Regions from separate parts of the Streptomyces sp. NPDC093795 genome, predicted to be linked through region 2. Evidence: riboswitches for the same ligand, from Rfam matches in the RefSeq annotation. Region 2 holds a riboswitch; each other region holds the start of a gene.
What was found. Region 2 has a riboswitch for cobalamin ahead of cobN (cobaltochelatase subunit CobN). Riboswitches for the same ligand answer to the same signal wherever they lie in the genome.
Positions count from the first base shown of each region.

Region 1: another riboswitch for cobalamin. It lies ahead of ACIRB7_RS11625 (energy-coupling factor ABC transporter permease); the one in region 2 lies ahead of cobN (cobaltochelatase subunit CobN).
Region 3: another riboswitch for cobalamin. It lies ahead of ACIRB7_RS08160 (prenyltransferase/squalene oxidase repeat-containing protein); the one in region 2 lies ahead of cobN (cobaltochelatase subunit CobN).
Region 4: another riboswitch for cobalamin. It lies ahead of ACIRB7_RS00095 (ribonucleoside-diphosphate reductase subunit alpha); the one in region 2 lies ahead of cobN (cobaltochelatase subunit CobN).

Region 1 is NZ_JBIWIO010000003.1:618,058-623,448, reverse strand. It holds gene ACIRB7_RS11645 (DUF5954 family protein) at 1-801, opposite strand, end outside; partial or broken gene ACIRB7_RS11640 (dihydroxyacetone kinase subunit DhaK) at 817-1,563, shown strand; gene dhaL (dihydroxyacetone kinase subunit DhaL) at 1,590-2,222, shown strand; gene ACIRB7_RS11630 (PTS-dependent dihydroxyacetone kinase phosphotransferase subunit DhaM) at 2,275-2,715, shown strand; cobalamin riboswitch at 2,778-3,014, shown strand; gene ACIRB7_RS11625 (energy-coupling factor ABC transporter permease) at 3,043-3,738, shown strand; gene ACIRB7_RS11620 (energy-coupling factor ABC transporter substrate-binding protein) at 3,738-4,118, shown strand; gene cbiQ (cobalt ECF transporter T component CbiQ) at 4,125-4,874, shown strand; gene ACIRB7_RS11610 (energy-coupling factor ABC transporter ATP-binding protein) at 4,871-5,391, shown strand, end outside.
Region 2 is NZ_JBIWIO010000006.1:308,127-313,517, reverse strand. It holds gene cobJ (precorrin-3B C(17)-methyltransferase) at 1-1,177, opposite strand, end outside; gene ACIRB7_RS18895 (precorrin-8X methylmutase) at 1,231-1,890, opposite strand; gene cobG (precorrin-3B synthase) at 1,887-3,248, opposite strand; cobalamin riboswitch at 3,328-3,464, shown strand; gene cobN (cobaltochelatase subunit CobN) at 3,504-5,391, shown strand, end outside.
Region 3 is NZ_JBIWIO010000002.1:695,053-700,443, reverse strand. It holds gene ACIRB7_RS08170 (aldehyde dehydrogenase) at 1-270, opposite strand, end outside; gene ACIRB7_RS08165 (MBL fold metallo-hydrolase) at 388-1,437, shown strand; cobalamin riboswitch at 1,528-1,658, shown strand; gene ACIRB7_RS08160 (prenyltransferase/squalene oxidase repeat-containing protein) at 1,735-3,003, shown strand; gene ACIRB7_RS08155 (SCO2322 family protein) at 3,000-3,686, shown strand; gene ACIRB7_RS08150 (energy-coupling factor transporter transmembrane component T) at 3,788-4,999, shown strand; gene ACIRB7_RS08145 (ABC transporter ATP-binding protein) at 4,996-5,391, shown strand, end outside.
Region 4 is NZ_JBIWIO010000001.1:15,837-21,227, reverse strand. It holds gene ACIRB7_RS00100 (ribonucleotide-diphosphate reductase subunit beta) at 1-337, opposite strand, end outside; gene ACIRB7_RS00095 (ribonucleoside-diphosphate reductase subunit alpha) at 337-2,712, opposite strand; cobalamin riboswitch at 2,845-2,994, opposite strand; gene ACIRB7_RS00090 (GNAT family N-acetyltransferase) at 3,033-3,533, opposite strand; gene mctP (monocarboxylate uptake permease MctP) at 3,671-5,302, opposite strand; gene ACIRB7_RS00080 (DUF3311 domain-containing protein) at 5,299-5,391, opposite strand, start outside.

The DNA of each region.
Region 1 (5,391 bases), on a different contig from region 2:
CACCGCCAGCTCCACGGCCGCGGGGCTGGTGTTCTCGGCGACGACGGTGCGGGCGTCGACGTCCGGCTCGGCGTCGAAGGGGATCAGGCCGCGCTGCCGCGGCTCCCACCAGCTCAGCGAGAAGGCCAGCGTCCGGCGGGCGTCGTGGGCGGTGGCCTGCAGGCCGCTGCCCGGCGTCCAGGGCTCGGCACCGGACCGCTCGACGATCAGGAACGCCGCCGGCATGAGCATCACGTCGGGGTGAGACTCCAGAGCCCGCGCGGAGTCGTGCAGTACGGCGTCGGGAAACCTGGCGCCGGTGTAGGCCAGGGAGCGCAAGGACAGCCGCTCCGCCGCCTGGAGAGGCGAGAGGGGTGCGTCAGGGTCCAGGACGAGGCCGTCGTCGACCCTCGGGCTGAGGGCGCCGGAGCCGGGGCTCCAGTCAGGGGTGAGGGGTTCGGGATCGGTGGGTCGTGGTGTTTCGAGGTCGCCGTACGCGTCGGCGGCCGCGTACTCCTCGGCCCGCACCACCCGGTAGCGGGTGTCGAGCACGGTGAGCTCGTCGACGTACTCCTTCTCCAGCCGGGCGACCGCCGCCAGCAGCGCCCGCCGCTCCGCCGGGCTCTTCGCGTCGTCCTTCGCCCGGAACCAGAGCAGCGAGTTCAGCCCGTCGCGGGCCTGCTGCGGACAGCCGTTGGTGACTTCGACGACCACCCGCCACCGCGGTCCGTCGTCCTCGCTCTGCGCGGCCACCCCGAACAGCGGGCCCCGTACGACCAGATCGCTGTGGCTCACCGCCGCGTCGGCGGCGTCGGCCTCCACCGCGGCCTCCACCGGCCCGATCAGATGGTGCGGGCCGCGGCGGCCGTCGACAGCGGCGCCGGGGTGTTGTTCGTCGTCAAGAACTACACCGGCGACGTCCTGAACTTCGAGATGGCGGCGGAACTCGCGGAGGACGAGGGCATCCAGGTCGCCAAGGTCCTCGTCGACGACGACGTCGCCGTCACGGACAGTCTCTACACGGCGGGCCGGCGCGGCACCGGCGGCACGCTCTTCGTCGAGAAGATCGCGGGCGCCGCCGCCGAGGAGGGCGCCCCGCTGGAGCGGGTGGAGGCGATCGCCCGCCAGGTGAACGCGCGCTCCCGGTCCTTCGGCGTGGCCCTCGGCGCCTGCACCACCCCCGCCAAGGGCAGCCCCACCTTCGATCTCCCCGACGGGGAGCTGGAGTTGGGCGTCGGGATCCACGGCGAACCGGGTCGGGAGCGGCGGCCGATGATGACCTCACGGGAGATCGCGGACTTCGCCGTCGACGCCGTCGTCGAGGACCTCCGACCCTCCGGGCCGGTGATCGCGCTGGTCAACGGCATGGGCGCGACCCCGCTGCTCGAACTGTACGGCTTCAACGCCGAGGTGCAGCGCGTACTCGGCGAGCGGCGCGTGCCGGTGGCCCGTACCCTCGTCGGCAACTACGTGACCTCGCTCGACATGGCCGGCTGCTCGGTGACGCTGTGCGAGGTCGACGAGGAGCTCCTCCGCCTGTGGGACGCGCCCGTACAGACGCCCGCGCTGCGCTGGGGCCGGTGAGACGAGGGATGGGAGAGGGGACCGACATGACGGAGACCTTCGGCGCGGACTTCCTGGTGCGCTGGCTGGCCGCGGTCGCCGAGGCCGTCGACCGTGAGGCGGACCGGCTCACCGAGCTCGACTCCGCCATCGGCGACGCCGACCACGGCGCCAATCTGAAGCGGGGGTTCGCCGCCGTCACCGAGACCCTGGCGAAGGAGCCGCCGGCCACGCCGGGCGCGGTGCTGACCACCGCCGGACGGCAGCTGATCTCCACTGTCGGCGGCGCGTCGGGACCGCTGTACGGCACGCTGCTGCGCCGTACCGGCAAGACGCTGGGCGACGACGAGCGGGTCACCCGGGTGCGGTTGGCGGAGGCGCTCGGGTCCGGCGTGGCGGCCGTCTCCCAGCTGGGCGGCGCCCAGGCCGGCGACAAGACGATGCTGGACGCCCTCGTCCCGGCCGTGGAGGGTCTGCGGGAGTCGTACGCGGCGGGCCGCGCCGCCGCCGAGGAGGGCGCCCTCGCGACCGTACCGCTGCGGGCGCGCAAGGGCAGGGCCAGTTATCTGGGCGAGCGGTCGGTGGGACACCAGGACCCGGGGGCGACCTCGTCGGCGCTGCTGTTCGCCGCGCTCCACGACACCGCGCGGACGACCGCGCGGACGGAGGGGGCATCGTGAGCGCAGCGCTCGACGCCACCGCGCGGACGACCGCGGGTACGGAGGGGGCATCGTGAGCGCCGTGACCGGTGGTGCGGAGGGCCGCGGTGGTTCCGCGCCCGTGGGCATCGTGCTCGTCTCGCACAGCGCCGCCGTCGCGACCGCCGTGGCCGAGCTCGCCCGGGGTCTGTCCGGCGGCGGCGACCTGGCGCCGATCGTCCCCGCGGGCGGGACCCCGGACGGGGGGCTCGGGACGAGTTCCGAGCTGATCTGCGAGGCGGCGAAGGCCGCGGACCGGGGCGCCGGAGTGGCGGTCTTGGTCGACCTGGGGAGCGCGGTGCTCACCGTGAAGGCGCTGCTCGCCGAGGGCGACGAGCTTCCCGACGGCTCCCGTCTGGTGGACGCGCCCTTCGTCGAGGGCGCGGTCGCCGCGCTGGTCACGGCGAGCGCGGGCGGCGACCTCGACGCGGTGGCGGCGGCGGCCTCGGAGGCGTACGCCTACCGCAAGGTGTGACGACCCGGAGTACGGCGTGAAGTGACTGCGTGGAGTGAGTGAGAAACCGCACCGGGTGGCGACCGTGTTGTGATGTACCTGGTCAACGCACTAGTGTCACAGGGCCTTGGTGTACGGGAAACCGGTGCAGTACCGGTGCGGCCCTCGCCACTGTGATCGGGAGGTCCGGCTCCACCCCCGCGGGGACACACCCTCGGGGAAGCCACTGGACCGCGACGGGAGACCGTCGTGGTGTGGGAAGGCGGAGTCCGGACGTATGACCGTCAGCCAGGAGACCGGCCAGGGTGCGTTGTCCATCCACGAGGTGCTGGAGAGGGTCTCCCAACCATGCATATAGCCGAGGGGTATCTGCCCCCTGTGCACGCGGCCGCCTGGGGCGTCGCGTCCGCACCGTTCATCGTCCACGGGGTCCGCGCGCTGACCCGCGAGGTACGGTCCAACCCCGAGTCCACTCTTCTGCTCGGCGCCGCCGGCGCCTTCACCTTCGTCCTCTCGGCGCTCAAGCTGCCGTCCGTGACCGGCAGTTGCTCACATCCGACCGGTACGGGTCTGGGCGCGATCCTCTTCCGGCCGCCGATCATGGCGGTCCTGGGAACGATCACCCTGCTCTTCCAGGCCCTGCTGCTCGCCCACGGAGGGCTCACCACGCTCGGCGCGAACGCCTTCTCGATGGCGATCGTCGGCCCCTGGGCGGGATACGGGACGTACTGGCTGCTGCGCCGGTCCGGTACGCCGCTGATGGTCGCCGTCTTCTTCGGCGCGTTCGTCGCCGACCTGTCGACGTACTGCGTGACCAGTGTGCAGCTGGCGCTCGCCTTCCCCGACCCGGGGAGCGGTATCGCCGGGGCGCTCGCCAAGTTCGGCGGGATCTTCGCCGTGACGCAGATTCCGCTCGCGGTGAGCGAGGGCCTGCTGACCGTGCTCGTGATGCGGCTGCTCACGCAGTCCAGCAAGGGCGAACTGATCCGGCTCGGCGTCCTCGCCGGGCGCACGGCGGAGCGACGCGAGGAGGCGGCCGCGTGATGAGCCGGAACGCGAAGATCAACACCCTGTTGCTGCTCGTCGTCGCCGCGCTCGCGGTACTGCCGCTCGCGCTGGGGCTCGGGGATCACAAGGAGGAACCGTTCACCGGGGCGGACGCGGAGGCGGAGACCGCGATCACCGAGCTCCAGCCGGATTACGAGCCGTGGTTCACGCCGCTGTACGAACCGCCGTCCGGGGAGATCGAGTCCGCCCTGTTCGCCCTCCAGGCGGCGCTGGGCGCCGGTGTCCTGGCGTACTACTTCGGTCTGCGGAGGGGCCGGAGGCAGGGAGCGGCCCTGGCGGAGGCGGCCGGGGCGAAGGGCGCGCCGGACGGGGGCGCCCCCGGGGACCCCGGCGAGCCGGGCGAGCCGGGCGCGTAGCCGCCGATGCTGCCGATCGACGCGGCGGCGCACAGCAGTCGCTGGCGCCGCCGCCATCCCGCCGAGAAGGCGCTGCTCGGCTTCGGTCTGACCCTGTGCGCGGTCTGTCTGCCCCCGTGGCCGGGCGCTGTGCTCGTGGCCGCGGCCACGCTCGGCGTGCTGCTCGGTCCGGCCGGTGTGCCGGGCCGGGCGCTGTGGCGGGCGTTCCGCATCCCCCTCGGCTTCTGTGTCACGGGCGCGATCCCGCTGCTCTTCGAGGTGGGCGGCGCCCGGGGGCTCGTCGCACTCGCCCCGGGAGGCCCGATCCAGGCGGTCGAGCTGCTCCTGCGGACCGCGTCGGCGTCGCTCGGGGTGCTGCTGTTCGCGTTCACCACGCCGGTCTCCGACGTCCTGCCCCGGCTCGTCCGGGCAGGGGTGCCGGCGCCGGTGGTGGACGTGGCACTCGTGATGTACCGGATCATCTTCCTGCTGCTCGACTCCCTGTCGAAGATCCGGCAGGCGCAGGCGGCCCGGCTCGGACACACCACCCGGGCCGCGACCTGGCGTTCGCTCGCCGGTCTCGGCGCGACCACGTTCGTGCGGGCCTTCGACCGGGCGCAGCGCCTGCAGTCGGGGCTTGCCGGGCGGGGATACGACGGGACGCTGCGGGTGCTCGTGCCCGTGTGCGTGGTGTCCCGCCGGTTCCTCGCCGCCACGGGCGCGCTGCTCGCGGGGCTCGTCGCCCTCACCCTCGTACTGGAAAGGTTCCTGCCGTGACGTCTTCGACGCCTTCGGTCCCTGCGGCTCCCGTGGTGGAGCTGGTGAACGCGGGCTTCGCCTACGAGGAGGGGCCCGCGGTCCTGTCGGGCGTGGACTTCTCGGTGGCGGAGGGACGCGCGGTGGCGCTGCTCGGCCGCAACGGCAGCGGCAAGACGACCCTGCTCCGGCTCCTCAGCGGCGGGTTGCGCTGCGGGAGCGGGTCGCTGCTCCTGGACGGGGCGGAGGTGGCGTACGACCGGAAGGGGCTGACCCGGCTGCGGACCACCGTGCAGCTGGTGACGCAGGATCCGGACGACCAGCTGTTCGCCGCCTCGGTCGGCCAGGACGTGTCGTTCGGTCCGACGAACCTCGGGCTGCCCGAGGAGGAGGTACGGCTGCGGGTCCAGGAGGCTCTTGAGGCGCTGGACATCGTGGCACTGGCGGACCGGCCGACGCATCTGCTGTCGTACGGGCAGCGCAAGCGGGCCGCGATCGCGGGCGCCGTCGCGATGCGGCCGAGGGTGCTGATCATGGA
Region 2 (5,391 bases):
GGTTGTAGAGGGCGAGGACCAGGTCGGCCGAGGCGGCGGCGCGCAGCCGGGCGGCGATGACGTCCCAGGGCTTGAGCCGGTCGGAGAGCGAGATCGTCGCGTAGTCGTGGCCCAGAGGGGCGCCCGCGGCGGCGGCGGCCGCGTTGGCGGCGGTCACCCCGGGGAGGACCCGTACGGGCACGTCCGCGTACGCCGGTTCGCAGGCCACTTCGAGGACCGCCGTCGCCATCGCGAAGACGCCCGGGTCGCCGCCGGAGACGACCGCGACCTTGTGGCCGCGCCGGGCCAGGTCGAGGGCGAACTCGGCCCGCTCGGACTCGACCTTGTTGTCGGAGCCGTGCCGGATCTGGCCGGGGCGCAGGACCGGCACCCGGTCCAGGTAGGTGGTGTAGCCGACGAGCACGTCCGCGTTGACGAGCGCGCCGCGCGACTCGGGGGTGAGCCAGGGTGCGCCGGCCGGGCCGGTGCCGACGACGACGACCTCGCCCCGTTCCCGTACGGGAAGGTCCTGGTCGATACGGGAGGGGAGGACGGCGACGGAGAAGTACGGGACGGACGCCGGGTCGACGTCCGTCAGCCGCTCCGTCCGCTCGCCCGCCATGAACGCCCGCTCCACGTACCGGGCGTCGTCGAGCCGGCCGGCCCGCTCCAGGGCCCGCTTCACCGTGGGGAAGGTGCGGCCGAGCTTCATCACGACCGCCGAGTCGGTGCCCGCGAGCCGGGCCGTCAGCTCGTCCTCCGGCAGGGTGCCGGGGATGATCGTGAGGACTTCCTCCGCCTCGCACAGCGGCTCGCCGAGGCGGGCCGCGGCGGCGCTGACCGAGGTGACGCCGGGGATGACGGTCGTGTCGTAGCGGTGCGCGAGCCGCTTGTGCATGTGCTGGTACGAGCCGTAGAACAGCGGGTCGCCCTCGGCGAGGACGGCGACCGTGCGCCCCGCGTCGAGATGGGCGGCGAGGCGGGCCGCGGCCTCCTCGTAGAAGTCGTCGAGGGCGCCCCGGTAGCCGCCCGGGTGGTCCGTGGTCTCCACCGTGAGCGGGTACATCAGCCGCTCCTCGATGTGGTCCTCGCGGAGGTGCTCGGCGGCGATCGAGCGGGCGATGGAGCGGCCGTGGCGGGCCGAGTGGTACGCGATCACGTCGGCGGCGGCGATGGCCTTCACGGCTGCCACGGTCATCAGGTTCGGGTCGCCGGGGCCGAGGCCGACGCCGTAGAGCTTTCCGGTGGCGGTCACTGCTGGATCTCCGCTTCGTGGGCGAGCGCGTTGATCGCGGCGGCCGTCATCGCGCTGCCGCCGCGCCGGCCCCGGACGACGAGGTGTTCGAGACGGAGTTCGTGGGCCCGGTCGGCGAGGGCGTCCTTGGACTCGGCGGCGCCGATGAAGCCGACCGGTATGCCGAGGACGGCTGCGGGCTTCCCGGCGCCCTTGGCGATCATCTCCAGGAGGTGGAAGAGCGCGGTGGGCGCGTTGCCGATGGCGACGACGGAGCCTTCGAGGCGGTCCCGCCACAGTTCGAGGGCGGCGGCGGAGCGGGTGGTGCCGAGCTCGGCGGCCAGGCCCGGCACGGACGGGTCGGAGAGCGTGCAGATCACCTCGTTGTCGGCGGGCAGCCGCTTGCGGGTGACACCGCTGGCGACCATCTGGGCGTCGCAGAGGATCGGCGCGCCGGCGCGGAGGGCGGCGCGGGCGCTCGCGACCACGCCGGGGGAGTACGCGATGTCCCGCACGAGGTCGGTCATGCCGCAGGCGTGGATCATCCGGACCGCCACCTGGGCGACGTCGGCGGGCAGGCCCGCGAGATCCGCCTCGGCTCGGATCGTGGCAAAGGACCGGCGGTAGATCTCCGCCCCGTCCTTCTCGTAGTCGAACATCGTGTCGCTCTCGCTCATCTCGTGTGGGGCGTGTGGTCGACGGGGGTGCGGGCTGCCGCGACGGCTCCCGACAGGGAGGTACGGGAGGTGGGGGCGCCGTCCACCAGATAGGTGTCGTCGCCGGTGGCGAGGACCTCGATCCGGTCGCCGTACGGGTGCCCGCAGCCGCGTGCGCACCCGGAGAAGTGCACGGGAAGCCGCCCCGCGGGCGCGGCGAGGGCGTCCGCCCGTACGTCGGCGAGGGACTTGGCGCAGCCGGGGCGCCCGGTGCAGACGGTGACACCGGCGCCGGGGGCGTCGGGCCGGGTGATCAGTCCGTACGACTCCAGGCGCGCGAGCCGGTCGGCAGCCGTACGCGTACCGGTGCCGACGACGACCACCCCGCGCCACGGCGTCAGCCGTATCTCGTCGGCCGGAAGCAGGGCCCGCAGCTGAGCGGCGGTCAGCCGGCCGAGCGGCGCGAGGACGTACAGCGCGCCGCCCCGGAGCACGCCGGGGGCAGGCGGCGGGGACGCGGGCAGGGGCGGTGCGGGTACGGGCTCGGGCACGCGTACGGGCTCGCGGCCGGGGTCGGATACGGGCTCGTGTACGCGTACGGGCTCGGGTATGCGTACGGGTTCGCGGCCGGGCTCGGCCACGGGCTCCGCCGTGATGCCCGCCGCCGTCAGGGCGCCCGCCCAGTCCGGCGCGTGGTCGTCGGGGAGTTCCTGGGGGCGCCAGGCCCCGTTGCCGGCCGCCTCGGCGGCGTCGAGGAACGCGAGGGCGGCGGCGAGGGCGGCGCGGACGGCGTCGGCGGCGGTGAGCCGGAAGGCCGTCGGGCCGAGCCGCAGCAGGACGGACCCGTCCTCTCCTGCGACCAAGCTCACATCCCCGCCGAGCGGGGCCACGTCGCCGCGCCCGTCGTCGAGGACGAACAGGAACCGTCCCGAGAGGGAGGCCGCCCGGGGCTCGGCGCACAGTGCGGCGTCCAGCTCGCGTGCCCACAACTGCACGTCGGCGTGGCCGAGTCCGTCGAGTCCCGCGGTGGGCGAGGCGACGATGTTGCGGACGCGTTCGTGGGTGGGGGAGGGCAGCAGGCCCGCCTCGGCGAGGAGCGCCGCGAGCTCCGCCCCGCAGTCGTCCGCGAGGCCCCGCAGCTCCGCGTTGCCGCGCGAGGTGATGCTGATCCGCCCGTCCCCCAGGGTCTCCGCGGCGGCCGCGAGCGCCTCGACCTGACGAGACGTCAGACGCCCTGCGGGCAGGCGCAGTCGGGCCAGGCGTCCGTCCTCGGCGAGGTGCAGGCGCAGCGCCCCGGGGCAGGCGTCGCCACGGTCCCGTATGCGAGCTTCGCCCGGTTCGGGCGTCGTGGGTGGGGTGGGCGGCATGGCGGCGAGCATACCCACGGGGAACGGCGCGGCCACCGGGTGTGACCAGGCCGACCCGGCGGCCCGCCCCGGGCCGTGGGCGGCACGATCTAGGATGCAGATCGGCATGGGGTCCCAGGACCCCGGGGAGGAAGCCCGGTGAGAATCCGGCGCGGTCCCGCCACTGTGAGCCCGTACCAGGCACGACGGAACGGGTGAGTCAGGAACTCCCGCCGTCCATACGACCACCCGGGGCGCGGACAACCCCGAGGAAGGCCTGCGCTCGCCATGCTTCTGCTGCTGTCGCACTCCGACACCGACCTGCTCAGTGCCCGCGCGGCGAACGCTGCCTCGGCCGGCGGCCCGGTGGAGTACCGCTTCGCCAACCCCGCCCGTCTCCCCCTCGCCGAGCTGCCCGGCCTCCTGGACGGTGCCGACCTCGTCGTCGTACGGCTCCTCGGCGGTCTCCGGTCCTGGGAGGAGGGCCTGGACGCGGTCCGCGCCGCCGGAAAGCCGGTGGTCGTCCTCAGCGGCGAACAGGCCCCCGACGCACAGCTGATGGAGGCGTCCACCGTCCCGATCGGCGTCGCCACCGAGGCGCACGCCTATCTCGCGCACGGCGGCCCCGGGAACCTGGAGCAGCTCGCCCGCTTCCTCTCCGACACCGTCCTGCTCACCGGTCACGGCTTCGAGGCCCCGGCCGCCGCCCCCACGTGGGGCCCGCTGGAGCGCACCCCCCGCACGACGGACGGCCCGACCGTCGCCGTGCTCTACTACCGCGCCCACCACATGAGCGGCAACACCGGCTTCGTCCACACCCTTTGCGAGGCGATCGAGGACACCGGCGCGCAGGCGCTCCCGCTGTACGTGGCGTCCCTGCGCGCCCCCGAGCCGGAGCTGCTCGACCGCCTCCGTACCGCCGACGTCATCGTCACCACCGTGCTCGCCGCGGGCGGCACCAAGCCGGCCGAGGCGCAGGCCGGTGGCGACGAGGAGGCCTGGGACGCGGGGGCGCTCGCCGCGCTCGACGTGCCGATCCTCCAGGCCCTGTGCCTGACCGGCTCGCGGTCGGCGTGGGAGGAGAACGACGAGGGCCTCTCCCCGCTGGACGCCGCCAGCCAGGTCGCCGTGCCCGAGTTCGACGGCCGTCTGATCACCGTCCCGTTCTCCTTCAAGGAGATCGACGAGGACGGTCTGCCCGCGTACGTGGCGGACGCCGAGCGCGCCGCCCGCGTCGCCGGGATCGCCGTACGCCACGCCCGGCTCCGGCACATCCCGAACGCCGAGAAGAGGCTGGCGCTCGTCCTCTCCGCGTACCCGACGAAGCACTCCCGCATCGGCAACGCCGTCGGTCTCGACACCCCCGCCTCCGCCGTCTCCCTCCTGCGCCGTCTGATCGCGGAGGGGTACGACTTCGGGCCCGCCGAGGAGCTTCCCGGCCTGGTCTCCGGTGACGGCGACGAGCTGATCTACGCCCTCATCGAGGCCGGTGGCCACGACCAGGACTGGCTGACGGAGGAGCAGCTCGCCCGCAACCCGGTCCGTATCCCGGCCGCCGACTACAAGCGCTGGTACGCGACCCTGCCGGAGGAGCTCCGCACCCACGTCGAGGAGCACTGGGGTCCGGCGCCCGGCGAGATGTTCCTCGACCGCTCGCGCAACCCGGAGGGCGACATCGTCCTCGCCGCCCTGCGCCGCGGGAACCTCCTGATCCTCATCCAGCCGCCGCGCGGCTTCGGCGAGAACCCGATCGCGATCTACCACGACCCCGATCTCCCGCCGTCCCACCACTACCTGGCCGCCTACCGGTGGATCGCCGCCCGCGCCGAGGACGGCGGCTTCGGCGCCGACGCCATGGTCCACCTCGGCAAGCACGGCAACCTGGAGTGGCTGCCCGGCAAGAACGCCGGCCTGTCCGCCGCCTGCGGCCCCGACGCGGCCCTCGGCGACATCCCCCTGATCTACCCGTTCCTCGTCAACGACCCGGGCGAGGGCACCCAGGCCAAGAGGCGCGTCCACGCCACCCTCGTCGACCACCTGGTGCCGCCGATGGCCCGCGCCGACTCGTACGGCGACATCGCGCGCCTGGAGCAGCTGCTCGACGAGTACGCGCAGATCTCCTCCATGGACCCGGCGAAGCTGCCCGCGATCCGCGCCCAGATCTGGACGCTGATCC
Region 3 (5,391 bases), on a different contig from region 2:
GGCGATCTCCTCGTGGCGGACGGCGATCGCGTCCTTGATGCGGCCGACGACCGCGATCCGCTCCTCGACGGTCATCCGGGGCCAGGGCCCTTCGTCGAAGGCCCGGCGGGCGGCGGCCACGGCCCGGTCGACATCGGCGGTGGAGGCGTGCGGGACCCGCCCGATGACCTCCTCGGTGTGCGGGGAGATGACCTCGATGACCTCCTCGCCGAGCGGGTCGGTCAACTCCCCGCCGATGAACAGCTTTCCGTGCTCCACAAGCTCGGTCATGACGGCCGCCTTCTGAGGAGAGGATTTCCCTGACGATGTCTCAGAACTGATACCAGTTCTAGTTATGATGGGCAACGGTCGAGCATGCTCCGTACCACCGTGGAGAGATGAGGATCCATGCGGGAACCCGCGAACCAGGTCACCGAGCACGGCGGGGGCGTCTGGTCGCTCCGGGTGCCCATCCCCGACAACCCGCTCGGCCACACCCTCGTCCACGTCCTCGACACGGACCGCGGCCCCGTCCTCGTCGACACCGGCTGGGACGATCCCGTCTCCTGGGCCGAACTGGTGGCAGGGTTGGGCGAGTTGGGCCTGTCCGTCGGCGACGTCCACGGGGTCGTCATCACCCACCACCACCCCGACCACCACGGGCTCTCCGGCCGGGTCCGCGAGGAGTCCGGGGCCTGGATCGCCATGCACGCCGCCGACACCGCCGTCGTCCGCCGCACCCGCGAGTCCGAACCCGGCACCTGGCTCGACTACCTCTCCCGGAAGCTCGCCACCGTCGGCGCCCCCGAGGACCACATCGCCCCGCTGCGGGCCGCAAGGGCCTCCGGGCGCATGGACACCCTGCCCGGTCTGTGCTCCGCGATCCCCGACCGCGAGATCGTCCCCGGCGAGCTGCTCGACCTGGCCGGGCGCCGGCTGCGCGCGATCTGGACGCCTGGCCACACCCCCGGCCACGTCTGCCTCCACCTGGAGGAGGAGCACCCGTCCCGGCTCCCCGGGCACGGCCGCCTCTTCTCCGGCGACCATCTGCTGCCCGGGATCTCCCCGCACATCGGCCTCTACGAGGACCCCGACGACGGGACGGTCACCGACCCCCTCGGTGACTACCTCGACTCCCTCGAACGCGTCGGGCGACTCGGCGTCGCCGAAGTCCTCCCCGCCCATCAGCACGCCTTCACCGACGCCGCCGGCCGGGTCCGCGAACTCCTCGACCACCACGAGGACCGGCTCACCGGGCTCCTCGGGCTGCTCGCCACCCCGCTCACCCCCTGGCAGCTCGCCGAGCGGATGGAGTGGAACCGCCCCTGGCGGGACATCCCCTACGGGTCGCGGAACATCGCCGTCAGCGAGGCCGAGGCCCACGTGCGCCGCCTGGTGAAGCTGGGCCGCGCGGAGCCGGTGGCGGGCACGGACCCGGTGGAGTACGTGGCCGTGTGAGGTCTCAGGCCTTCCAAGATCACCCCGGAGCCCGTCCCCGCGCGGGTGTGAGCCGCCTCGCACCCCCCGGGGCCCGGGCCGTACGGGCCGGTAGAGTGAGGGCACGTCGTCATCATGCCCGTAAGGGGGGAAGCCGGTGCGAATCCGGCACTGACCCCGCAACCGTAAGCCGTCTCCCAGGAGGCGGCGAGTCGGAATGCCCCGCCCGGGACGTGACCGCCGGCACCGTCGAGGAATACGGAGCCGGAGCCTGGTGCCCCTGTGGCGTGCCGGTGCCCGGCCGCAGGAGAGGGCCCCATGAACACCGTCCGCCGCGGCGCCGCCGCGCTCGCCGCCGCCGTCCTGCTCGGCTCAGGAGCAGCCGGGGTGGCCATGGCCGCACCCGCCGCTCCCGCCGCACCTTCCCCCTCCGCCTCGGCCGTCGCGATCCCGCCCGGTCTGTACGGCAAGAAGGACCCGACGTACGACGGCGTCTGGCGCCAGTCGCTCGCCTTCCTCGCCCAGCGCGCCACCGGCTACCAGCCCGCCGACCAGGCCGTGGACTGGCTCCTCGGCCAGCAGTGCGCGGACGGTTCCTTCGGCTCGTACCGCGCGGACGTCACGAAGGCCTGCGACGCGCAGACGATGCGGGACACCAACGCCACCGCCGTCGCCGTGCAGGCGCTCCGCGCCGTCCGCCGCCAGGCCACCGACCCGGCGAAGATCGACACGGCCGTGAAGGCCGGCGCCGACTGGCTGCGTACCGTGCAGAACAAGGACGGCGGCTGGGGGTACGGCGTCGGTGGCCCCAGCGACGCCAACTCCACCTCCATCGTCGTCGGCGCGCTCGCCGCGACGGGTGTGCGGCCCGGCTCGTTCACCTCCGCCGAGGGCCGTACGCCCTACGACGCGCTCCTCTCCTTCGCGGTGCCCTGCTCGGACAAGGCCGGCGCGGGCGCCTTCGCGTACCAGCCGGACAAGACCGGCAAGCTGCTCGCGAACGCCGACGCCACCGCCGCCGCGACCCTCGCCGGGCTCGGCAAGAGCATCGTCGCCACCAAGGCGTCCCCGGCGCAGCCGCCGGTCTGCACCGACCTGTCGAAGCCGACGGTCGAGCGGGCCGCGCTCAACGGCGCCTCCTACCTGGCGAAGGCCGTCGCGAAGACCGGTCACCTCGCCCTGCCGCCGATGCCCGGCGCCGCCGACACGGCCGAGCAGCCCGACTTCGGCAACACCGCCGACGCCGTCGTCGCGCTCGCCGCGTCCGGCGCCGCGAAGGAGGCGAAGCCCGCCCTCGACTGGCTGGAGAAGAACTCCGCCGCCTGGGCGAAGGAGAGCGGACCGGCCGCGTACGCGCAGCTGATCCTGGCCGCCCGGGCGACGGAGACCGACCCGCGCGAGTTCGGCGCGGTGGACCTGGTGGAGCAGCTCAACGCCACCGGTCCTGCGCCCAAGTCCCCCGACACCTCGGCCTCGTCCACGACGAGTGACGACGAGGGCCGCGGTTTCGACGTGTGGTGGATCATCGGCATCGGCACGGTCGTCGGCGTCGGCATCGGCTTCCTCGTGAGCGGCCGCAAGAAGTGAGAGCCGTCAGTGGGGTGACCGCGCGGGCCGCGGGCGCCGCGGCCGGCGCGCTGCTCACCCTGACCGTGATCGCGGCGGCTCCGGCGCAGGCGGCCGGCTACCGCTACTGGTCGTTCTGGGAGAGCGACGGCGGCAAGCCGTGGGCGTACGCCACGCAGGGGCCCGCGACCGCGCGCCCCGCCGACGGTGACGCGATCGGCTTCCGCTTCGCGGTCAGCAACGGCACGGGCGACACCTCCCTGCCCTCCGCCGCCCCCGACTTCGCCGGGATCTGCGGAGGCGTGGAGAAGAAGGCCGGCACCAAGCGGGTCGCGGTCGTCGTCGACTTCGGCGGCGCGGCGGACGCGCCGCCCGGCGAGACCCCGCCCGAGAAGACGGTCGAGGTCGGCTGCGCGCAGGTCCGCGAGGACGCGACGGGCGCGGAGGCGCTCGCCACGGTGGCGAAGCCGCTGCGGTACGACAGCGCGGCCATGCTGTGCGGGATCGCAGGCTACCCGGCGCGGGGCTGCGGCGAACAGGTCGCGGAGAACGCCCCCGCGCCTGCCCCCGCGACGGCGTCGACGACCCCCAGCGCCCGGGAAGAGGGAAGCGGCGGCGGTCCGTCCTTCGGCGTCCTCGCGGGCGGGGCGGGCGTCCTGGCCCTGGGCGGGGCGGCGATCTGGAAGGCCCGCCGCCGCGCATGAGTGCGGCCCGCCTGAGCGCGAACGGTACGAGCGCGGCCGGTGTGAGCGCGAACCGTACGAGCGCAGCCCGTATGAGCGCGAACCGTACGAGCGCAGCCCGTATGAGCGCGAACCGTACGAGCTCGGCCCGTACGAGCGCGAACCGTACGAGCTCGGCCCGTACGAGCGCGGGCCGAGGCCTCAGTGTGTTCGCGGCCCCCGAGGCGAGCCGGGCCAACGCCCTGCACGCGGGCGCGTGGTGGCTGTGGGCGCTCGGCCTGGCCGTCGCCGCCTCCCGTACCACCAACCCCCTGCTGCTCGGTCTGCTCGTCGGGGTCGCGGGTTACGTCGTGGCGGCCCGCCGTACGGACGCGCCGTGGGCCCGCTCGTACGGCGCGTTCGTGAAGCTCGGTCTGTTCGTCGTCGCCCTGCGGGTCGTGTTCTCCCTGCTGCTCGGCTCCCCGATCCCGGGCACGCACGTCCTGTTCACGCTGCCCGAGGTGCCACTGCCCGACTGGGCGCAGGGGATCCGGATCGGGGGGCGGGTGACGGCCGAACAGCTGGTGTTCGCGGTGTACGACGGGGCCAAACTGGCGACCCTGCTGATCTGCGTGGGCGCGGCGAACGCGCTCGCCAACCCGGCGCGGCTGCTGAAGTCGCTGCCGGGAGCGCTGTACGAGGCCGGGGTGGCCGTCGTCGTGGCGATGACCTTCGCGCCGAACATGGTCGCCGACGTGGTCCGGCTGCGTACCGCCCGCCGGCTGCGCGGCCGCCCCGCCGGTGGTGTGCGGGCGGTCCTCCAGACCGGCCTGCCGGTCCTGGAGGGAGCGCTCGAGCGGTCGATCGCCGTCGCGGCCTCGATGGACGCGCGCGGGTACGGGCGGACGGCGCGGGTCCCGGCCTCCGTGCGGCGCACCACGAACGTACTGACCCTGGGCGGGCTGCTCGGGATCTGCGCCGGTTCGTACGGGCTGCTCGCGGCGGAGGGCGCGGGGTACGGGCTGCCGCTGGTCGGCGCCGGGCTGCTCGCGGCCATGGCCGGGCTGCGGCTCGGCGGGCGCCGGACCGTCCGCACCCGCTACCGGCCGGACCGCTGGGGCCTCCGGGCCTGGCTGGTCGCCGGTTCGGGCGTGGCGGTCGCCGCCCTGATGATCTGGGCGAACGCGTACGCGCCGGAGGCGCTGCACCCGGGGGTGGTGCCCCTGGAGGCGCCGGAGCTCCCGCTCTGGCCTGCCGCGTCGGTCCTTGTGGGGCTGCTGCCCGCGTTCGTGGCCCCCGTTCCCCCTGTTGCTCCCGTTTCCCCCGTTCCCCCCGTTCCCAAGGAGAACGCGTGATCCGCTTCGAGAACGTCTCGGTGACCTACGAGGAGGACGCCGAGCCGACCCTGCGGGGTGTGGACCTCACGATCCCCGAGGGAGAGCTGGTGCTGCTCGTCGGCCCGTCGGGCGTCGGCAAGTCGACTCTTCTCGGCGCGGTCTCCGGGCTCGTCCCCCACTTCACGGGCGGCACCCTGACGGGTCGGGTCACCGTCGACGGCCGCGACACCCGCACCCATCCGCCGCGCGAGCTCGCGGACCTGGTGGGCACGGTCGGCCAGGACCCGTCCGCGCACTTCGTCACCGACACGGTCGAGGACGAACTGGCGTACGGGATGGAATCGCTCGGCCTCGCGCCGGCCGTCATGCGGCGCCGCGTCGAGGAGACCCTCGACCTCCTCGGCCTCGCC
Region 4 (5,391 bases), on a different contig from region 2:
GATAGAACTGGACGTGCACAGCCTCCTCGAACAGCTGGCGCGACAGGTACAGGCGCGCCTCGGGGGAGTTGATGTGCTTGTAGAGCGTGAGGACCAGGTTGTTCGAGACGATCGAGTCGCCCGTCGCGAAGAAAGCGACCAGGCGGCCGATCATGTGCTGCTCGCCCGGGGTCAGCTTGGCGAGGTCGGCGACGTCCGAGTGGAGGTCGACCTCCTCCACGGTCCAGGTGTTCTTGATCGCGTCGCGGTAGCGCTCGTAGAAGTCCGGGTAGCGCATCGGACGGAGGGTCAGTTCGAAGCCCGGGTCGAGGAGGTTCTTGTTCTCGGTGGTGCTCATTACTGGCAGGCCTCGCAGGACTCGGGGTTTTCGAGGGAGCAGGCGAGGGCGTCCGCGTCGGGGGTCGCCTGCTGTACGGGGATGGTGGCGGCCACGGTCGACGCCTGCGCCGCGCGGGCGATCCGGGTCGCCGGGCGGGAGCGCAGGTAGTACGTCGTCTTCAGGCCCTGCTTCCAGGCGTACGCGTACATCGACGACAGCTTGCCGATGGTCGGGGTTTCGAGGAAGAGGTTCAGGGACTGCGACTGGTCCAGGAACGGCGTACGGGCGGCCGCCATGTCGATCAGGCCGCGCTGCGGGATCTCCCACGCCGTGCGGTACAGCTCGCGGACCTCGGCCGGGACCCAGGTGAAGCCGGCGACGGAGCCGTTGGCTTCGCGCAGGGCCTCGCGGGTCTGCGCGTCCCACACGCCGAGCCTCTTCAGCTCGTCGACCAGGTACGAGTTGACCTGGAGGAACTCGCCGGAGAGCGTCTCGCGCTTGAAGAGGTTGGAGACCTGCGGCTCGATGCACTCGTAGACGCCGGCGATCGAGGCGATGGTCGCCGTCGGCGCGATGGCGAGGAGGAGCGAGTTGCGCATGCCGGTCGACGCGATGCGCTCGCGCAGCGCCGTCCAGCGCTCCGGCCAGTTCAGCTCGACGTCGTAGTGGTCGGGGTGCAGGACACCCCGGGCCGTACGGGTCTTCTCCCAGGCCGGCAGCGGGCCGTTGCGCTCGGCGAGGTCGGCCGAGGCTTCGTAGGCCGCCAGCATGATGCGCTCGGCGATCTTCGTCGACAGGGCGCGGGCCTCCGCCGAGTCGAACGGCAGCTTCAGCTGGAAGAAGACGTCCTGGAGGCCCATCGCGCCCAGGCCCACCGGCCGCCAGCGGGCGTTGGAGCGGCCCGCCTGCTCGGTCGGGTAGAAGTTGATGTCGACGACCCGGTCGAGGAACGTGACGGCGGTGCGGACGGTCGCGTCGAGGCGCTCCCAGTCGATGTCCGAACCCACCACGAACGCGCCGAGGTTGACCGAGCCCAGGTTGCAGACGGCCGTCTCGCCGTCGTTCGTGACCTCGATGATCTCGGTGCACAGGTTGGAGGAGTGGACGACCGTGCCGGGCTCGGCGGTCTGGTTCGCCGTACGGTTCGAGGCGTCCTTGAAGGTCATCCAGCCGTTGCCGGTCTGGGCCAGGGTCCGCATCATCCGGCCGTACAGGTCGCGGGCCGGCATCGTCTTGCGGGCCAGGCCCTTCGCCTCGGCGGCGCGGTAGGCGGCGTCGAACTCCTCGCCCCACAGGTCGACCAGCTCGGGGACGTCCGCCGGGGAGAACAGCGACCAGTCGGCGTCGGCGTTGACCCGGCGCATGAACTCGTCCGGGATCCAGTGCGCCAGGTTCAGGTTGTGCGTACGGCGCTGGTCCTCGCCCGTGTTGTCGCGGAGCTCCAGGAACTCCTCGATGTCCGCGTGCCAGGTCTCCAGGTAGACGGCGGCGGCGCCCTTGCGGCGGCCGCCCTGGTTCACGGCGGCGACGGAGGCGTCGAGGGTCTTCAGGAACGGCACGATGCCGTTGGAGTGCCCGTTGGTGCCGCGGATCAGCGAACCGCGGGCCCGGATGCGGGAGTACGAGAGGCCGATGCCGCCCGCGTGCTTCGAGAGGCGCGCCACCTGGTGGTAGCGGTCGTAGATGGAGTCCAGCTCGTCCTGCGGGGAGTCCAGGAGGTAGCAGGAGGACATCTGCGGGTGGCGGGTGCCGGAGTTGAAGAGCGTGGGGGAGGACGGGAGGTAGTCCAGGCGGCTCATCAGGCCGTACAGCGCCGTGACCTCGTCCAGGGCGCGCGTGCTGTCGTCCTCGGCGAGACCGCAGGCGACGCGGAGCATGAAGTGCTGCGGGGTCTCGATGACCTTGCGGGTGATCGGGTGGCGCAGCAGGTAGCGCGAGTAGAGGGTGCGCAGGCCGAAGTAGCCGAAGCGGTCGTCGCCGGCCCGGTCGATCGCCGCGTCGAGGCGGGCCGCGTGCAGGGCGACGAACTCGGCGGTGCGGTCGGCGATCAGGCCCTCGCGGTGACCGACGGCGACGGAGGCGGAGAAGGAGTACGCGCCCTGGCCGGCCGCCTCGTCGGCGATGGTGACCGTCAGGAGCCGGGCGGCGAGCCGGGAGTACGCCGGGTCCTCCGCGATCAGACCCGCGGCCGCCTCGGTGGCCAGCTCGCGCAGCTCCGCCTCGTCCGACGCGGCGCTGCGGCCGCGGAGCGCGGCGGCGGCGACCTTGCCGGGGTCGGTGTCGGCGAGATCGGCGGTGAGGTCGGTCAGGGTCCGCAGCAGCACGGTCCCGGGGCCGTCGCTCTCGACCGCGGAAGCCTCGGCGGAAGCCGGATCGGCGGGCGCGATGGTCACGTGGGGGCTCTCCCTCGCTCGGCTCGGGGCCGCGGCGGGGGAAGGCGGGCATGCGGGCATCCGTAACGCCGGACGCGACGCTTCCACCGGCCCACTCCGCGAGGCCCGGACGTCAGTGGCACCCGGAACGGACGGACCGGGCGCGCTGTCGGCAGGTCCTCGGACTCACCTCGTACGAATGTGTCGTATCCGTAGGAAGCACACCGTTGCGGGACAGTTCCGGATTCGCGCCGGATTCCCCTGCGTCGACAGCGAGCACGAGCATACATGTGGGGGGCGCCGCTCATGGCACCCCCCACATGTTGTGTCGCCGCCCGGTGTCAGAACTCCAGGGCGTAGGTGCGCAGCGAGTGGTCGGGGATCGGTTCCCAGTCCCGGTGCGGGGTGCGGACGAAGCCCAGGCGGTCGTAGATCCGGTGTGCAGAGACCATCTTCGCGTCCGTGGAGAGCACGAGGCGCTCGCACCCCGGAAGGGCCCTCGCGCGCTCGATACAGGCCCGTACGAGGGCTTCTCCGACGCCTCGGCCGCGGGCCTCCCGGCTGACGGCGAGCATGCGGAACTCGGCCTCGCCCGCGACCGCGATGTCCGCCCAGGGGGTGTCGCCGGTGGCGAAGGTCACTCCGCCGAGGAGCCGCCCGTCGGCGTCCTCCGCGACGAGTACCTCGCTCTCGCGCGCCCGCCGGGCTGTGTCCCGCAGCACGTCCAGATAGGAGTCCTGCGCCCCGTACTTCAGCAGCCCGTCGTCCAGATAGGTGCCCGCGGTGAGTTCTCCGACCGCCTCGTACTCCTCGGGCCGTACCGCCCTGATCGTGAAGTCCATGAGGGAAGTGTGCCTCCACGGGGACGCGAAGGGGCCCGGGATCTCACGGCGGAGATCCCGGGCCCTTCGGGTGCGGTTGTGGGGCGGTTCGGCGCGTCGCGGCCGTGCGGCCGGTCAGTGCGCCGCGGCCGTGAGCGTCAGTGCGTGTCGGCGCCGAGCTTCGGCATCTCGGTCTGCACGCCGGCGTCTCCGGCGTCCGCCGTGTAGTCGGACGGGGAGGTCTCGTCGATGCCTTCCGGGGCCTTGACGGCCTTGAGGACGAAGGTGAGGACGACCGTGACGACGAGGTTGAGGACGAAGGCGGTGAGGCCGATGTAGCCGATCTCGCCGATGCCGGGGATCTCGGCGGAGGGGCCGCCGAAGTGCTTCTGGGTGGGGCTGGCGACCCCGTACGCGGCGACCGTGCCGTAGAGCATGCCGACGGCCCAGCCGGCGAGCAGCGCCCAGCGGTGGAACCAGCGGGTGAACAGGCCGCCGACGAGGGCGGGGAAGGTCTGCAGGATCCAGATGCCGCCGAGCAGCTGGAAGTTGATCGCGACGGTCTTGTCCATGGTGAGGACGAAGGCGAGCGCGCCGACCTTCACCAGGAGCGAGACGATCTTGGAGACCTTGGTCTCCTGCGCCGGGGTCGCGTCCTTCTTGATGAAGTCCTTGTAGATGTTGCGGGTGAAGAGGTTGGCCGCGGCGATCGACATGATCGCGGCGGGGACGAGCGCGCCGATGCCGATCGCGGCGAACGCGACGCCCGCGAACCAGTCCGGGAACATCGTCTCGAACAGCTGCGGGATGGCGAGCTGCCCGTTCTTCACCTGGATCCCGGCGGCGATCGCCATGAAGCCGAGCAGCGCGAGCAGGCCCAGCATCAGCGAGTACAGCGGCAGGATCGTGGTGTTGCGGCGGATGACCTCACGGCTCCGGGACGACAGCGTCGCCGTGATGGAGTGTGGGTACATGAACAGCGCGAGCGCCGAGCCGAGGGCGAGCGTCGCGTACGTCCACTGGCCCGCCTCACCGGGGACGAGCGCGCCGCGCGGCTTGTCGGTCGCCGGGTTGGTCTGGGCGTACGCCTCGCCGGCCTTGGCGAAGATCTCGTCGAAGCCGCCCAGCTTGATCGGGATGTAGATGATCGCCACCGCGATGACGATGTAGATCAGGGTGTCCTTGACGAAGGCGATGAGCGCGGGGGCGCGCAGACCCGAGGAGTACGTGTACGCCGCGAGGACGCCGAAGGCGATGAGCAGCGGCAGGTCCTTGATGAACCAGTGGGTGGTCTCGCCGCCGCCGACGCCCATCACGTCCAGGACGGCCTGGATGCCGACGAGCTGGAGCGCGATGTACGGCATGGTGGCGAGGATGCCGGTGACCGCCACCGCGAGGGACAGGCCCTTGGAGCCGAAGCGGCCGCGCACGAAGTCCGAGGTGGTGACGTAGCCGTGCTTGTGCGAGACCGACCAGAGGCGCGGCAGGAAGGTGAAGATCAGCGGGTAGACCAGGATCGTGTACGGCACGGCGAAGAAGCCGGCCGCGCCCGCCGTGTAGATGAGCGCCGGGACGGCGACGAAGGTGTACGCGGTGTAGAGGTCGCCGCCGAGCAGGAACCAGGTCACCCAGGTGCCGAACGAGCGGCCGCCCAGGCCCCACTCGTCGAGGCTGTTCTCGTTCTCGGCCCTGCGCCAGCGCGAGGCGAGGAAGCCCATGACCGTGACGGCCAGGAAGAAGAAGATGAAGACGGCGAGTGCGACGCCGTTCACCCCGGTGACGTCCTTCATCGCGCGTCACCTCCCTTGCGGGCACGCTGGTCGATCTGCCACAGCTTGTAGGCGACCATGGTGAGCACGGTGGAGATCAGCACCCAGAG